3 linked regions of the Methanococcus voltae genome follow. The main gene of each other region encodes a partner of the protein of the gene in region 2 in a complex. Links are inferred from orthologs where the notes say so. Each region holds a gene or a part of one and is shown on either strand. Other genes may lie near its edges.

What was found. Proteins that work in one complex are often made in the same cells at the same time.
Region 1: the proteins of J3E06_RS07785 (region 2) and fwdF are in contact, whole or in part, in a cryo-EM structure (PDB 7BKB), measured with the Methanospirillum hungatei proteins. The link is inferred for Methanococcus voltae from one-to-one orthologs. Residues at the interface, in WP_011448822.1 of Methanospirillum hungatei: Ala269, Val270, Pro272, Val273, Ile274, Lys275, Pro276, Met281, Gly282, Met283, Ala284, Pro285, Asp306, Ser307, Cys308, Val309, Lys310, Cys311, Leu313, Phe349, Pro350, Ile351, Glu352, Tyr359, Lys360, Asp363, Val365, Ile366, Asn367, Glu370; in WP_011448819.1 of Methanospirillum hungatei: Ser2, Thr3, Leu4, Phe5, Pro6, Lys7, Tyr8, Gln21, Leu23, Leu24, Gln25, Gln26, Asn28, Pro48, Glu49, Thr76, Cys78, Ser79, Tyr80, Cys81, Pro104, Ile105, Lys108, Glu109, Gly110, Thr353, Leu355.
Region 3: the proteins of J3E06_RS07785 (region 2) and hdrC are in contact, whole or in part, in a cryo-EM structure (PDB 7BKB), measured with the Methanospirillum hungatei proteins. The link is inferred for Methanococcus voltae from one-to-one orthologs. Residues at the interface, in WP_011448822.1 of Methanospirillum hungatei: Lys396, Tyr441, Glu455, Tyr458, Tyr459, Gln462, His463, Lys467, Phe468, Ile469, Phe488, Asp491, Leu493, Leu494, Arg496, Pro497, Val498, Asp499, Val500, Glu501; in WP_011448820.1 of Methanospirillum hungatei: Arg18, Arg19, Tyr20, His21, Leu22, Asp24, Ile40, Asn42, Met43, Cys44, Tyr45, Gln46, Arg65, Leu66, Arg69, Val72, Leu73, Leu75, Glu78, Arg100.

What each region holds. Positions count from the first base shown.
Region 1 is NZ_JANUCR010000001.1:2,484-8,368, forward strand. The notes cover bases 1,579-4,416. They hold fwdF (tungsten-dependent formylmethanofuran dehydrogenase subunit FwdF), read right to left. Parts: upstream 3,607-4,416; coding sequence 2,551-3,606; downstream 1,579-2,550. Other genes in these bases: fwdD (tungsten-dependent formylmethanofuran dehydrogenase subunit FwdD), read right to left, coding at 1,601-1,987; J3E06_RS00025 (4Fe-4S binding protein), read right to left, coding at 2,239-2,484; J3E06_RS00035 (4Fe-4S dicluster domain-containing protein), read right to left, coding at 4,023-4,416. Also shown: tungsten-dependent formylmethanofuran dehydrogenase subunit FwdA, read right to left, coding at 1-1,387; more of J3E06_RS00035, read right to left, coding at 4,417-4,514; J3E06_RS00040 (TIGR02253 family HAD-type hydrolase), read right to left, coding at 4,858-5,532; J3E06_RS00045 (energy-converting hydrogenase B subunit P), read right to left, coding at 5,560-5,844.
Region 2 is NZ_JANUCR010000008.1:13,393-19,333, reverse strand. What follows is about bases 1,650-4,543. They hold J3E06_RS07785 (4Fe-4S binding protein), read right to left. Parts: upstream 4,132-4,543; coding sequence 2,167-4,131; downstream 1,650-2,166. Other genes in these bases: J3E06_RS07790 (pyrimidine dimer DNA glycosylase/endonuclease V), read left to right, coding at 1,650-1,914. Outside these bases: trpD (anthranilate phosphoribosyltransferase), read right to left, coding at 1-209; indole-3-glycerol phosphate synthase TrpC, read right to left, coding at 268-1,011; J3E06_RS07795 (hypothetical protein), read right to left, coding at 1,275-1,400; more of J3E06_RS07790, read left to right, coding at 1,531-1,649; J3E06_RS07775 (Ni/Fe hydrogenase subunit alpha), read right to left, coding at 4,899-5,941. UniProt on the Methanocaldococcus jannaschii protein: Part of a complex that catalyzes the reversible reduction of CoM-S-S-CoB to the thiol-coenzymes H-S-CoM (coenzyme M) and H-S-CoB (coenzyme B).
Region 3 is NZ_JANUCR010000003.1:173,617-179,636, reverse strand. Bases 1,579-4,551 are described here. They hold hdrC (CoB--CoM heterodisulfide reductase subunit C), read right to left. Parts: upstream 3,370-4,551; coding sequence 2,788-3,369; downstream 1,579-2,787. Other genes in these bases: J3E06_RS05005 (permease), read left to right, coding at 3,569-4,546; hdrB (CoB--CoM heterodisulfide reductase subunit B), read right to left, coding at 1,741-2,661; J3E06_RS05020 (cation:proton antiporter), read left to right, coding at 1,579-1,626. Outside these bases: more of J3E06_RS05020, read left to right, coding at 436-1,578; J3E06_RS05000 (4Fe-4S binding protein), read left to right, coding at 4,688-5,380; J3E06_RS04995 (FecCD family ABC transporter permease), read left to right, coding at 5,618-6,020.

The sequences.
Region 1 (5,885 bases), on a different replicon or contig from region 2:
TTGCACCTAAACCTAAGTGTCCCCTATCGTCGCTTAAACCGAGTACTTTTGAAGTATTAGCTCTTGTAATTTTAGCTATTTCGTACATGGTGTACTCTCTGTCTGTATCGGTTATATGGCTCTTTTGAGCTGCCCATTTGTGAACTCTGTTCTCAATCCAGTCTTTTCTGTATTCTTCACTGATTAACCACGCAATAACTCTTGGATATCTGATAAATGGTCCTGCGTTAGGGTGGTCAGTTGTTAAAATAACTTTATCGGAATTAGCGTGTAAGAATAAATCTAAACCGATAGCCCATTGTAATGAGTATACGGGTCCTTTAGGTGAGTAGATAAATGGAACTACACCGGAACCTGTTTCAAGCTCAACATCACAGTTTGCCCATTTTAAACCATTTGTCATATGCAAATCATATTCCATTGGTCCGTCTGCGGTCATTGTGGTTGTTTCGTCAAGTGTAATCTGCCCAATGTCCACCATTAAGTGGTCATTCTTGTTTACATACTCCGCCATTTCTACACCTTTACTTACACAGTCTTTCCAGCTTGTACCGCCGTAAGAGTGGAATTGTAAGTGAGTATTGTAGTAAACTGTGTCCCTTTTACCGAACTTAGGTTTTGCTTTGATATCTTTTACGCATTCCATAGTTTCGAGTGTAGTTTCCCAGTTTCCAGGGTGTCCTAAATTGTTAGGATGTACGTGAATTGAGTGAGGGAGACCTAACATTTCGTTTACTTGCGCTAAACCTCTTACAATGTCTCTTGGAGTAATTCCAAAGTAAGGGATTTCGTCATCTAATCCGTGAACGTTTTTACCCCAACCCCAAGCTTCCGTACCGCCAGGGTTAACGATTTTAATTGCAAATCCTCTTGTAGCTTTCAAAAGCCAAGCTACGTAAGCTGCACACATATTTAAATCGCCAGCTTTTAAGTATTCTAAAACCATCCAGTTATTACCAAATAATGGCATAGCTGCTTTGTCGATTTGTGGCAAGTCGATGAACTCTTCGTGTGTGTGTCTTGCGATTAATGGAGGCATAGCTGCTTCTATAACTGTTGTATATCCCATACCAGAATATTGGTATCCTGTTTTATATGTGGAAGGTACTGAAAACCCAGAACCTTTTCTTAAGCCTTCTCTGTTCCAGATATCTTTTTTACTGTCTTCTGGTCTTAATGTTCTACCCGTATTTACCTTAGCACCTGCAATGTGGCTGTGAGAGTCTACACCGCCCGGCATTACTATTTTATTGTTTGCATCAAGCACAGTAGCGTTGTTAGAAACACTTTCTACAATTCTGCCGTCTTTGACACAGATATCCATTTTTTCGCCGTCTACTTTATTGGTAGGGTCGTATACGGTACCATTTTTAATGATGTATTCCATGAAATCACCCTTGAATATCCATATTTATAATTTTAATATTCTAATTTCTATCAGTATTTAATAATTTAAGGTCATTTAGTTGATATTTTTTGAATTTTTCAATTAGTAATGATATATAACAACATATTAATTTTTAATAAAACCAATTATAATTTATTATAAACTATTACAATCTACTATATTTTAGTATAATTTAGCAATATTTATCAAAAATTACTCAATATATGCTTGTCTCATCAATTCAGTCATCATTAAGACTTTTTTATTGGTTTTTTCAACATCCACCGCAATAGGTCCCTTAAAGGAAGGCATTGCCGTACTTTCAGTATCTGGAAGAACAACTCTGTTTGCCCAAGGTCCCATCGGTATGAATATCATTCCTGCAGGAGCTTCTTCTTTGGTGGTTATTACATTTACAACGACGTTTCCATAGTCTGATATAACTTCAATGGCATCACCGTCTCTAACGCCCAATTTAAGCATATCATTACCGTTCATGTAGCAAACTGCCGCAGCCTTTTTGTAAAGTTCCAAGTTTTTGCCTGCTTCTATGGCTTCACCTTGCCATATGGTTCTACCTGTATTTAGCATGAATTTCATATAATCACCTATTCAGTTAATAACCGTTAATTTATTAACTAAATTCAATTTATGATTTAATTCTAATTTAAATTTTATTTTTTAAGCTTAAATCTTATTTAATAAAGTTTTAGTTGATTAATTAATTATTAATTTTTTTTTGATATTTTATGGATTATGAAATATGTTAATATTAATTTAAGAATTACACCGCTATAATTCAAAAATTAAAATTTTATTTAAGGTATTTTATTATTTTATTATTTTATTATTTATTTCTTGATAATTTCGAGTTCTATTGCATCTACAGGGCAAGCTTCAATACAAGCACCGCAACCACCGCATAATTCCGGTTTTAAAACGGTTACAACCCCATTTTCAATTCTCATTATCAATTTTTCATCACTACTTGGACCTTTGCCACCGAATACATCAGCATCTTGTGCGTTTACAGGACAAGCTACAACACAGTTTCCGCAACCGTGGCATCTTTCAGGGTACACTTTAAGACTGTACATTTAATCACCTTTATGTATTTACGTTTAATATGTTTAAAGAATCTGAAATCAATTTAAAAAATTAAATTAATTCAATAATTTTGAGAATGCTTTTTCCCAAGCTGGCGCTTTTGCATCAGTCATGTTTATTTTTGTTCTCTTAACTTCTAACGCACTTACCGGACAAGCGTGTGTACAAGCTCCGCATAATACACATACATCCTGGTTAACTTCAACTCTCGGAGTAATTTCCCCTTGTACTTTTGATTTAGGGAATACTAACGCATTACATGGGCATACTGAAACACAAGCTCCACAGGCATTACATGCTTTTTCGTTAACAATTAATTCTCCTTCGAAAGGCTTTTGAACTTCGATAGCTTCAGCAGGACAGATGTTAGCACACCATCCGCAAGTCACACATAATTCCTTATCGATGTTTGTTTGTCCTTTAATTTCCTTGTAAAGCTCAGGTTTTGGAATTCTGCTTGCTAATGGACATTTGTAGCAAATTGCTTCAATTGCATCGTGTGGACAAGCTTTTTCACATACTTTACAGTATACACAAGCATCTGTATCTACAACGATTTCTTTGTATGGTTTCAATGATTTAGAGTTTAAATCATTTGGTATTAATTGAATAGCGTCAGCAGGACAGTATTCTGCACAGATACCACATAAAACACACTTGTCATTGAAGTTAATTTCTCCTAAAACAAGTGTTTTTCTTTCTGGGAGCTCTCTTTCAACTTCGATAGCGCATTGTGGACATACGATTTCACATTGCTCACATAAAACACATTTATCTTGGTTTAAAGTGATGTCTCTTTTTATTTTTGGGTATTGTTCCATTTCTTTGATGGATTTGCCGTTGATTGACAAGTTCATTGCATCAAATGGACAAGCACAGGCACACATACCGCATAAAACACATTTTTCGGAGATATCTACTTTATCAGCTTCGATGTCCCCTCTGAAGATAGCACCTAAAGGTCCCATTTCAATAGCTTTTGTTGGGCAAATTTCACTACAAATTCCGCAACCAACACAAACACAATCTTCCCATTTTAAGATTCTGCTTTCCACGCCCTCTCTTTTAATTTGGATGACGCCTTCATTTTGGTCTTTAATAACATTTTTCATTATATGCCTCCATCCATACGTACAATTACAATGAATAACTATTATGAATTATTAACTAAGCATAAATAATAGATATTTAGCTAATTTATCATAATAAAGGTATTAAAATTATATTTGTGGGTTATATAATTCAATAATGATTAGTCAATAATTATTGATTGATATATAAATAATATTTAATTAATAATTAAATGATAGTTAACCGATATCTAATTAATATTTGATTAATATTCATAGAATATCGATATTTTAAAAATATATTAATTTACCGTAGTAATATTGATTAACATTTAAATTATATCCATAAATTTAATATTATTCGTATTTTTATATGTTTATATTTTCATATTTCACATTTCATATTTTCAATGTTTATGAAAATTACAAATCACAACAATGCGGCATCAAATTATATTTTATGGCTGGTCAAAATCCTGAGAAATCAGTTCAAATTTTAATTTTCCAGTACTTTTAAATCGTATTGCTGAAACAGGGCACTCATCAATACAATCACCACATAAAACGCACGCTTGATGGTCTATAGAAATACCGATGTTGTCAGTATTGTTTACAGCACCATAAGGGCACTCTAAACACTTTCCACAACCTATACAAGCATTTGATTTGTAGATTATCGCAATGTCATACAAAGAATTTATTAATTTCTTAGTAAGTTGTTTATTATCACTCAATGAACTTATTATGGGTATACTTAACTCCATTGGTAATTTAACAATCTTTTCAGAAACTTCAATTACTTTTCTGGAGGGATACCTACCGTGCAAATAATGGGAAACGATTGAGCGGTCCATTTCAAGATAGTCGGCAATTTCACGTTGTAATTTACCGTCTTTCCTTAAATTTAGTGCTACTATCGATTTAATCCCTGACAATATATGTTCTGGCATACTTTCATCTCGTGTGAGTCATATACATATAGTCTCGTAGAGTATATAAATAATTGCTCTAAATTCAAGTCGAAAGATATATATAGTAATGTGGGTTAGGCTAACATCCTATTAAGCGTGATTAAAAAATAAAATTTTTAAAATATGAAAATTTTAGGGAGTAAATGTAATTTAAAGAATGATTAACTTAGTTTACTATGTTAACGTATTTTAATTACATATGTTAAAAAGTTATAACTAAAAAGTAATTAAATATTGTCTTAAATTTACTAAAAATTGCTAAAAATTTGCTAAAAAAATATTTTTTTTATAATTTTTATAATTATGTGAGTTAGCCACACGTTTATAATTTTTCTACTATAATGGGTAATTCCGAAAGACTATTTATGGAATAATCTGCAATTGTTTCTTTATTATCACTGTATTTTCCTTTAAATATTCTAACCGTTTTCATACCTAACGATTTAGCAGGTATTATATCCCTATCTTCCCTATCGCCCACATAAACAACTTCTTCAGGCTTTAAATCCATTTTATTTAATCCGTGTTGAAAAAATTCAGGATAGGGCTTCCCAAGTCCAAACTCTTCTGAAGTAATTACTTCATCAAAAAATGGACATATTGACAATCTTATTAATTTTTCCCATTGTTTTAGGGTAACTCCATCTGTTAATATCCCTAATTTCAAACCTTTGCTTTTTAAGTTAATTAAAGAACTTGTTGTATCGGGAAACGGTCGTAATAATGAAAATTTAACATTATGGTAGGTTATAATCCCTGTAGCAATAATTTTTGGGTCGTGATATCCCTTTAAAGCCTTTACTAAATCATTAAAGTGCATACTATAGTTAGAACCCTTTTGTAAGATTATACGATTAAGAACTTTTTCAGCTTCTTCTTCAGACGTGTGCAATCCTGCATCCATCATTGCTTTTAAAGCTTCTTTTCGTGCTCTTCGAGCAAATTCTGAAGAATTATACAGGGTATCGTCAAGGTCAAATAATACGCCTTTAATCACATTTTCACCAAAATTTCTATTTCTTTATTATTGGGTATTTTTAACTTTATTTTGCACCATTTTAAAAATACCTACAAAATCGTCCTCTGTGCTAATTGGAACTATGATTAAGCCTAAATCTTTGTGTCTTTCGACCCATTCATTGTCATAAGCCGGTATATCAATTTTAACAGGCTCATCCAGTGGATTTCCTACGATTACGTTTTGATAAGGGAATGCTTCAGCTTCGCCTTCTTCATAGGGCTGTACAGTTTCTCTGATATAGCCACCCAATGACATAGTTAGTTTGGGTAATAATACCATTTTGGGCATAATTCCACCTGTTTTAAGTTTATTAACTAATATTAACTAAT
Region 2 (5,941 bases):
CAAGTGTCTATCACATCACCTAATTCAATTTTTACAGCATTATCTCGCATAGCTTTTGCAAAACCTGCAATTTCATCGGAACTAATGCCTTTCATCTGTAAGGCAGTTAAATAAGCACCGATTTTAATTTCACTTTCATTTAATAATTTTCCAAAAAGTTCATATGCTTCTTCAAAAGATAAATCATTTTTTTCAAGAATTTTGTCCATTAAATTATTCTGGTTTAAATTATTCGTATTTACTTTTGATTTTAATTTTGCAACTGTTTCACTCATATTTTCCCCTTACAAAGCTTTTAACAAATTCTTTCTGTGTTTCAAAGTTAGTTTTCATAAATGATGTTCCAATTAGTGCTGCATCAGTGTATTTTAATACTGTGTTTAAATCGTTTAAATTAGCGATTCCACTTTCACTGATAATTATTCTATCTTTCGGGATTAAATTAGCTAATTTTTCAGTTAAAGAAACTGTTCCATCGTCAAGTTCCAATTTGCGTATGTCCCTGTTGTTTATACCAATCATAGACGTTTTTGTATCTTTTGCGACTTCAATTTCTTCTTTGTTATGAACTTCTACAAGCGTATCAAGTCCACAACTCATTGCAAAATCTACGAATTCGGCAGTTTCCTCTTTTAGCAACCTTGAAATTATTAAAACTGTACTCGCACCAGCTTCGGCAGTTTTTTCAATTTCATCTTTTGTAGTTATAAAATCTTTTCTAAGCACGGGTAATTCCGTATTTTTACAAATTTCTTCGAAAACTTTGAAATTTCCGTTAAAATGCTGTTTATCCGTAATATACGAGATTCCAACAGCTCCGGCTTCTTCATATATCTTTAAAATGTCTAATTCTTTCCTATTTTTTAATAAATCTCCATATTTTGGGGAATGGACTTTAATTTCCGCTATTATTGCATTTTTATTTATTTTATTTACAGGGTCGTTTTTATCGTGTTTATTTTCCTTAAAATTCTTTATGGCATTCGCCTGTCTTTTGAAATTTATCATAATAATCATCCTTAAAATTTTTTGAGTTTTTGAGTTTTTAAATTTATATACTCAATAGATATCAACATAAAGTTATATAAATTTATAAATCTAAATATAATAATTTTACAAAACAATACTTAATCAACTACTTATAAATTTGAATGGTTAAATATATGGATATAACCTTATTAAAATTTATAAATTTTTAATTAACTACTGCAAAATATCATACAATTTAAATACATTCACGAACTATGGCGTTCGCTAACAAAATTACACAGTGATTAGTGCCACCACTGGAATAAAACAACACTTTCAAATGAATTTAATTTACTTATTTCGTTATTTAATTTATCAGTATTCATATTTCGGAAATTATCCTTACTCGAGATTTTCTTTATATGATTCATTTTAAACACCATTTGATTTTTAAACAATTTTTAAACAATTTTGTATTATATTTTTATTTTAGGTTATTTAACATATAGATATCTTATAATATATATACATTATTGTGAATATATTAATATAGGTGTAAAAATGGTTAATCAATTTCCACATTTTCCAGTTGAAGCATTGTGTCAGAAACATCTCGGAAGTGCACACGTTGAAAGCCATATGCTTTTAGGTTCTTTAAAACGTAGGCGACAAATAACAAAACACGTTGAGTTTGACCAAGTTGAAGTTGAAAGTATCAAAAAACGACACGATGAGTTAGCTAAGGAGATGAGTGAGAGGGGATACAATCATAAATCAGACTTGGAAAATGTTGACAAATATATTACACATTTGCCTGAGGATATTCTAAAGAAAAAAGCAAATCGTGGAAATGTTGTACATTATCTACTTTATGTAAAGCGTTGTCCTGAATGTAGAAAGAGGTATGCTATTTATCTCAGGAGATCGATAGAATTAGGATATTAAAATCATATTTTAAATTTATGCCCTTATAATTTAAAAATAAAAAACTAAAAAAATAAAATTTAAATTAAGTAATATTGTCATATTAGTTGTTATATTTTTACATAATCCTTATATTGCATATCTATCTATTACACCACTAATTAGATAGTTATTAAAAAATTAAAAAGTTAATAATATAATACTTTTTTAAATTAATAGGAAGAATATTCAATAAATAGTTAATAAATAGTTAATAAATATTTAACTATTTATTTAAATTGAGTCTTTAAATGCTCCTTCGATTTGGTGGTAAATTTGCCCAGTTTTAAAGTGTGATTGCTCTAAAGCACCACTTGGACAACCTGCTGCACAAGTACCGCAACCTTTACAGAGTGCTGAAATTACTTCTACTGATAATTTGCCGTCTTTTTCAACAAATCTTGGTGCACCGTATGGACATTGTTGTACACAAATACCGCAAGCTCCACAGATATCTGAATCAATGTTTACAACGATAGGTTCAATTTGTACCTCACCTTGAGATAATGGAATTGAAGCTCTCGAAGCAGCAGCAGAACCTTGCGCAACTGAAGCAGGGATATCTTTAGGACCTTGACAAGCACCTGCTAAGTAAACACCGTCTGTTGCCGTATCAACAGGTCTTAATTTAGGGTGTGCTTCTAAGAAGAATCTGTCAGCACTTCTTGATATTCCGAGTAATTTTTGAATTTCGTCAGCACTTGATGATGGTACCATACCAACTGAAAGAACTACTAAATCGTACTCTTTTTCAGATATTTCACCCAAAAGGGTGTCTTCTGCCCTAATTATTGGGTTATCGCTATCAATCTCTTGGAATACTTGAGCAGGTCTTCCTCTAATAAATTGGATACCATACTGTTTAGCACTTCTTTCGTAGAATTCTTCGTATGCTTTACCAAATGCCCGTATATCCATATAGTATATGTCGATATCGGTTTCTGGTGATTTTTCTTTTATTAACTGTGAGTTTTTCATTGCATACATACAGCAAACGTTTGAACAGTATCTATTCCCTGTTTTGGCATCTCTTGAACCAACGCACTGAATAAATGCAATTCTTTTTGGTTTTTGGCTGTCGCTTGGTCTGATTACCTTACCCATTGTAGGACCGGATGCGTTAATCATTCTTTCCAATTCCATGGCAGTAATTACGTTAGGGTAAGTTCCATAACCATATTCTTCTTTTTCCGTTGGGTCGTATGGGTCATATCCTGTAGCGTTGATAATTGAACCGACGTCAGCTTCAATGATTTCTGGTTTTTGGTTGTAATCTATCGCTTGAGGGCCACATACTCTCGAACAAAGACCACAATCGATACAATGTTCCATATCAATTGTATATTTAGCTGGAACAGCTTGAGGGAATGGTTTGTAAATTGCTTTTCTCATACCAAGTCCCATATCAAATTCGTTTGGAACGCTGATAGGACATACTTCAGCACAAGAACCGCAACCCGTACATTTTTCTTCACTTAAGTATCTTGGTTTTTTCTCGATTTTCACCGTGAAATTACCAATGTATCCTTTTACTTCTTTTACTTCAGAGTAAGAGTACAATTTAATGTTAGGGTGTTTTGCAACGTCAACCATTTTAGGGGCAAGAATACAAATTGAGCAGTCGTTTGTAGGGAATGTCTTATCGAGTTGAGCCATTCTACCACCAACTGATGGAGTTTTTTCTACAACGATGGTTTCAAATCCTGCATCACCTAAATCGAGAGCTGCCTGTATACCTGCAACCCCTGCACCAATTACGAGTGCTCTTTTTGTAACTGGTACGTTAAGGTAATCTAAAGGTTCTAAACCTCTTGATTTTGCTACTGCCATTCTTACAAGGTCGTTTGCTTTTTCAGTAGCTTTTTCTTTGTCTTTCATATGCACCCAAGAACAATGTTCTCTGATGTTAGCAAATTCGAATAAAAATGGGTTTAAACCTGCTTCTGCAACACATCTCCTAAATGTAGGTTCGTGAAGTCTTGGAGAGCAAGCTGCAACAATAACCCTATTTAATCCAAGCTCCTTAATATCTTTTTTAATCATTTCTTGCCCAGGGTCTGCACACATATACTTGTAGTCTCTTGCAATTACTACGTTTTCGAGTCCTTCGGCAGTTTTAGCTACGTTTTCGCAGTCTACAACTCCGCCTATGTTAACACCACAATGGCAAACATAAACTCCGATTCTTGGTTCTTCCATAATATCACCGATATTTTGGCTATATTAATTGATTAATCTATTTATTTAATTATTTATTTTATTCAATTTTTGTAATTTAAAGTTAGAATGGTAATATCTTACTTTAATTTGGATTTATTCTATTTCGTATATTTCATATTTTTATTATTTTATTATTTTATTATATGCACATTATAAAATTTTATACCTATTATTATAATTGATAAATACATTAATTTTTTTAATATCTATATCTATCAAAAAAATTATTCCAAGGATAAAGCGTTCTTTTTAGCTTTTTCGCAAGCATCAATACATTTAAGACACATTACGCAAAAACCTTTAAGTTTATATTCTTCATCTACTTTTAACGTATTTTGAGGACAAACTTCAACGCAAGTACCGCAACTATTGCATAAACTTGGTGTAAATTCAATCCTATCATATTCTTTTTCGTTATGTATGATTTTTCCCATTTTCAAAGCTTCTGTAGGGCATACAGATACACAAGTACCGCATAAATCACACATTTTAAATTCATTAGCTTTATCAGTCTTATTCCTTGAAGGTAATTCAAGACCTTTGGGATTTACAACTGTAATAGCATCATTTGGGCATTTTATCGCACAAGGACCACAATATTCACACTTCTTCTCATCCCATTTAATACCATTTGTACTATTTTCTGAATCCATATTATTCATAAACATCCCCTAAATGTTTCTGTTTATTACAATATTATACTATATCAATATTACAATATTACAATGTATTATACGTCATATTTTTTATAACGTTTTAATTAATTTTCCGCCTTGGTATACGTCCATAGATAACATTTTAGGTTCTTCGCCTATATTGTGCGTTGCACAGGATAAACAAGGGTCGTATGCTCTGATAACCATTTCCATATAGTTTAATATATGAGGTTTTGCGTCTTCTGGCGTTTTAATGTATTTTTGAGCAACTTTTTGAACACCGATGTCCATAGCAGGGTTGTTTTGAACGGTAGCAACTACTAAGTTAGCATCGTTAATAATTCCTCTGTCGTCCGTTTTGAAGTGGTGTATTAAAGTACCTCTTGGAGCTTCAACACAGCCCACACCTTCGCCTACAATGTCGTTAGCTTCAGCTCTAACATCTGTATCAACGATTTTATCATCTTCTAAGAATTTTCTAATTAATTCAGAACTTGATAATAATTCGATTAATCTTGCGTAGTGGAATAACATAGGTTGATGTGCAGGTTTTCCGTAGGTTTGTACAAATTTTTCATAGTACTTTTGAGCAAGTGGCGTAGGCATTTTGTCGCATACGTTTAATCTTGAAAGTGTATTAACCCTATAAGCACCTTTTCCTTCCCCATCTCCTTTTTCAGTTAAGTAAGGGAATTTTAAATATGAATAAGGTCTTACGCCTTCTGAAATATAGTTCATATATTCTGAAGGGTCGAATTCGTACTCAGTTTTACCTTCTGAGTTTACAACTCTAATATTACCTTCATAGATGTCTTGAGCACCTTTATTTACTAAACCCATATGGTATGATTCAAAATAGCCGAGGTCCATTAAATCTTTTTCTTTTAAGTTTTCCATCATCTGTTTTCCAACGTTTAACGTTCTTTCAGCTGTTTCAACGAGGTTGTCAGATAAGGTTAAAAGTTCGTCTCTTTCTTCTTCGCTCAATGCTTTTGATTGACCGCCTACTATCGCAGTTACTGGGTGAATTGCTCTACCACCGACTTTTTGGATAACAGTTTGACCAACTTTTCTCATTGCAATTGAGTCTTTTACCATATCCATATTTTCTGCAGCAATGCCTAAAAGATTTC
Region 3 (6,020 bases), on a different replicon or contig from region 2:
TAATTTATCATATCTTGTACTTAATTATTAAATAATTTAATATCCATAATTAAAATATTAATATCATTTACATATCTTAATATTTTCTTAAAAAAATCAATGTAAAATCGTTTATTTTATTATATTTATCCATTTATTAATTGTTAAAGTATTTATAGTATATAATTTATACGTAGGCTTTATAGAAAATGAGCATAGTATGAATTAGATACTTCAATAATAATTTAATAATAATTTAATAATATACCAATATTATTTTAGGATTAATTAAATAATATTATCAACATATTTAGTATATGGACTATTTAAATACATACAATATCTAATTTAAACTATTAATTTTCTTTTATCTTAAACCTTAAAAATTTATTAATTTATATAATTTACGGCATTATCAACCAATTCAACTTTTAAGTTTTTTACACGGTGCATATTATGGACAGTTATATTATGTTATTTATCGTAATGCTCTTAATATTCGTATTTCCACAAATTTTAAAGCGTTTTAACATTCCCGGCATCACAGCGATGATGTTAGCAGGTATATTCGTAGGACCATATGGTTTTAACTTAATACCTATGAGTGAGTCCCTTATGCAGTTTGGTGCATTTGGAATGTTGTTTTTAATGTTTTTAGCAGGTTTAGAGGTAGATAATGATACTTTAAGGGAAGAATTTAAGAATTCTACTGTTTTAAGTCTCTTTTCAATGGTAATACCGGCAATTGGGGGTTATTTTGTAGCTCAATTTTTCGGGCTGGATTTCTTCGGTTCATTAATTTATGCAGTTATATTTTCGTCTCACTCTGTAGGTATCGTTTATGGACTTATGGATGAGCTAAATATGATTAAATCTAAACTTGGTACAACTTTACTAAGTGCTACGGTAGTTGTAGACCTTATAAGCCTTATAATCGTATCCATAATTGTTAAAGCAACTGAAACAGCAACAACAATAGGTTTAAGCTTAAATTCTGAAATATTTCAGTTCATAGGGTTAGTTTTGGTATATATTATAGGTCTTTTACTCGTAATACCACTTATGTCAAAATACATCTTCAAAAAATTAGAAGAACTCCACGTTCCGAAAATTCACTTTATCCTACTATTGATACTTATTTCTATTATTACGGGAGAGTACATCGGAATACATCCAATTATCGGCGCATTTATTACAGGAATTGCAGTTTCTGAAGAACTTACAAAAGAAGAACACGATACTTTATTAAATGAGAATTTAAACGCCATAGGATACGGGTTATTTATTCCTTTGTTTTTCTTAACTGTGGGTATGAATACAAATATAGGTGTTTTAACCGATTTAAGTAATTTGTCGCTTATATTAGTAGCAGTTTCCGTTTTAGCAATTTTAAAAACTTTTTCGGGCTACATATCACTTAGAATTTTGAAGTACAATCATAAAAAAAGTTTCTGTGGAGGTGTATTCACAATACCGTCCCTTTCAACTGCTTTAGTGGCTGCAACGTTGGGTTTAGAATTAGGACTATTGCCATATCAATATTTTGTCGCAATTGTGATATTGTCCCTTATAACGTCCACTTTACCGCCAATATTCTTAAAAAGTTATGTAATGAAACATAAAGAAGAATTCACCGAAGAAAACTAATCAAAATTAAAATAAAAGAATAAAAAATAAAACTAAAAATAAAACTAAAAATAAAAGAAGAAAATTATTTAATTTATTACTCTATCAATCTATTAATCTATTAATCTATTTAATTTATTCATCAATATATCCTAATTTTTTTAAGAGCGGGTCAGCAGATTTAAAATGTAAATCAAGAGCCACATCTTTCGGAGACATATTCATAGCCAAACCTAAAAGCTGTGAATAGTGTATAACTGGTAAATTGTACTGTCTTTTAAACGTTTCTTCAATTTCAATCTGACCCCTATCAAATTGTAAGTGGCAGAATGGACATACTTCGGTTACACAATCAGCACCCGCAGCAAGCATATTTTTAATTTTGGTTTCAGACATTTGAAGGGCTACTTCGGGGTTTCTTGCCCTTACACCACCACCGGCACCGCAACACATGTTTTTATCACGATAAGGTATTGATGTAGCCCCAATAGCTTCTACGAGACCGTCGAGTGATTTAGGAACTTCTGAACTTTCAATATGCTTTACATCAGTCGGTTTTAAGTAGTGGCAACCATAGTGCACAGCTACATTTGCATCCAATGGATTTTCTATCCTATCGGCGATGTATTCAGTACCTAAATCAAAGTAAAGCACTTCGGTCAAGTGTCTAACGTTTGTAGTTCCTTTATACTCTAAACCGTGCTTTTCCAACACTTTATTTACTTTTTCTCGAGCTGTTTCATTTTCTTTTAAAATATGGTCAGCTTCAAATAACGAACCATAACACCCATTACAAATGGTTAAAATGTCTAAATCTTCCTCTTCTGCAAGTACAATGTTTCTTGCTGCAATGGTTAACCAAGTCATCAAGTCAAATGACCCAAATACCCCAGGAGCTGGACAACAAGAAGCTTGTTCAAATGGTTTTAGCTTTAAATCTAATTTATCAAGAGCTTTGTATGTAGCACTTTCAATACCTGGGTATCGGTTAGGTGCAATACATCCAAGGAAGAATATATATTCGTCTTTCATATCTTTATTCCTAGCATTTGCCATAAAATCCCCTCAATTTATATAATTATCATTTTAGATTTAGTTTAAGTTAATTATTTCTACTTAGTTATTTTTTAAATATCGAATATTAAATATTTAATATTAAATATTGCAAAAATGATTATATGGTTATTCACTCGCATATTTTAAATCAAGCTCTGTTAATTCTCCCGTTTCTTCGCAAATGCCTACTTTTTTACAGAATTCTAATTCGCTCATTATATCTTTTATCATTTGTAAAGCTTCCGGATATTTGTGCGTAGTCGGTGGAATTTCTGTTAAACCTAATTCAAGTCTTGCTTTTTTGATATCTGCATTAACAGGCACTGCGTGTCCTGTTTTAAATACGTAAAGTGATGTTTTTCTATGTGCATCAGCAATATATCCCTTTTCTGATGCTAAATTTCTGATTACCTTAATTAAATCTGTTATTTTAACATCTCTCGGACATTTTTCATAGCATTCATAGCAAGTAGTACACATCCATAAGTCATCACTGGATAGTAATTCTTCAGAACCCAATAGGGCTTGTCTGATTACTTTTCTCGTCCTAAATCCTGTTAATCTACCACTTGGGCAAGCTCCTGTACAGGTACCGCACTGATAGCATCTTTTGAATGAATTGCTTTTGTCTTCTCCCAAAAAGTCAATTCCTGCATTTACAATTGCTTCTGAAAACTCTTTTTTATAGTCTTTGGAATTTAAAACCATTATTTCACCCCTATTTATATATTTTTTTAAAGCTTTATTTATATGATTTTACTAAATTCGAATGTAATACAATTGTATAATATTACGTAAAATCCCCCTAAATACAACAAAAAATACAAATGTATTTATGTTAATTAATCATAGTCATAAATAACTTTAATTTAGATATTAATATATTTAATAGCAAAATCGGGATAATATGGACTTTATAGAACTTTTAAACAATTCGTTAACTATTATTGTAAATACTAATTTGGATAAATATTTAGATACTTATTTAGATTCATATTTAAACGTAAATCTAATTTCATTGAATTATGATAATATAATATACATAATATTAAAATCGTTTGAAAAATCGGTTAATTTTTTAAAAGATTCAATTTTATTTATATTAATAGGTTTTGTAATATCTGCATTTTTAAAAGTAAAATTAAAAGGAGATTTGAGGAAAAAAATTGTACATAATTTAAATTATTCTAAATTTTCACTACTAAAGTCTTCACTAATGGGGGCAATATTACCGCTATGTTCGGCGAGTGGTGTACCTGTAGCTAACGCTATGAATTCAAAAGGCGTAAATATGGGTACAAGTATGGCTTTTATAATTTCTGCGGCATCAATTACGCCCATAGGCTTTTTTATGACTCTTTCAATTATTGGTTATAAATTAGCGATTTATCAAGTAATTTTATCATTAATACTGTCCATTAGCGTAGGTACTTTATTTTTAAATGATAAATATACGCCCTACTTCAAAGAGGGAAAACAACAAGAAAATACGTTTAAATCAGTCTTAATAAGTCAATTAAAATTTATAATGCCTTCTATATTACTGGGGTATATCTTATCCGGGTTTTTTGCTACATTAATCCCCAGTGAAGTTATTATAATGTTATTGTCTAACAATATATTTACTTATTTCATAATTTCCGCAATAAGGCTTGTGATATTTTTATGCCCTTACGCACTTATCCCCCTAATAAATAATTTTGCAATAGATGGGATTCCAAAGGGTATAATCCTCTCATTTTTAATTTCCGCACCTGCCACGGGTTTACCATTAATTTTGGCGTTAAATAAATGTTATGGATTGAAAAAAACTTTAAAATATATAGTATCTATAGTCGTAATCAGTGCACTATTGGGAATTTTATCCGATACATTTATTTTTTAAATATTTTTAAATATTTTATAGCCCCGAATCTATTTTCATAATTTATAGTTGCTCAACATTTTTATATATTTAACTTTATAAATTAATAATATCTGTATTTTAATTGAATGTAATATGTAAAGTGTACAAAAAGGCGATACTTTGGAAAAATCGAACAGTAATATAATGGGTAATTCTCCTAAAAAGAGCCAGTTTAAAAAGTTTCGGGATTTTACAGTAAACAAAGGTAGATATTTATTGTTTTTAGTAGGTATACCAGCAGTTTTATTCTCCATATTTCGTTGTATATACGTAGTACCATTCATAGCTTGCGATTATTGTACATTTTACGATTGTCCGATGAAATATGCCCGTACACCGTTATTAATAGGCGTTTTAGGGTATATGGCAGTGTTTAAAGTTGACTTTTGTGCAAAAATATGCCCATTCGGTACTTTAAACCATATACTATTTAAACTACGAATGAAAATTTCAAAAACAACTTATAGTTTATCAAAGCACAAGACCTTAAAAAACATAATAATTGGCGTAAAATACGCCATATTTTTATTTGCTATTGTAGCAGCTTCTTTAAGTATGCGTTCGTATTTATTAAACCCTACTGGACGTAATAGGGCAATTGCAGGTACTTATATTTATGATATTGCGAAAACCGAGATATTGAGGAATTCAAGGATAATTTTAGTAATTATTGGACTACTTGGGCTTATATTTATAGCTCGTTTTTGGTGTAGGTACTTATGTCCTTATGGAACGGGAATTGAGACTATAAAAAAGAGTTATAAATTATGTACGTCCTGTAATAGTTGTAAAACTAAAAAAACAAGAAAATAATTATATTTAATTATTATTTTATCATTTTTTATTTTTATTTTTATTTTTATTATTTTTTATTTTTTATTTTTTATCCATTTTTATATCTTATTTTATTATTTTTCATAATTATACTTCGATTCGCAACATTTATATAATTAATCTATATAATTAAAGTTATCTTAATTTTATTAAAATTTACTTTAATATATCATTTAAAATATATGCAAACAAACAATACGGACAAACTGGTGAATTATGGATAAAAGATATATATTACTATTATTTGGATTTTTAGGACTATTATTCGTATTATCCATGCTTAGTTTAACCGTTGGAACTTCAAACATTACTTTTTATGAAATTTTAAGATATTTATTGACGGGAACATCGGGCACAGAACTCACAGACACTATAATTTTCAAAATCCGTATATTAAGAACTTTGGGGGCTATAATAGCAGGTCTGGGTATTTCTACCGCAGGAATCTTAATGCAAAGTTATTTCAGAAATCCATTAGCAGACCCTTATTTAATGGGCGTTTCAAATGGTGCAACATTGGGTGTAGTTTTATATGGCTTTACATCCGTATTGGTATGGTCTGACCTTCCAAAATCTTCAATAGGTATGATATTATCTGCTTATGTAGGTTCTATTGCCG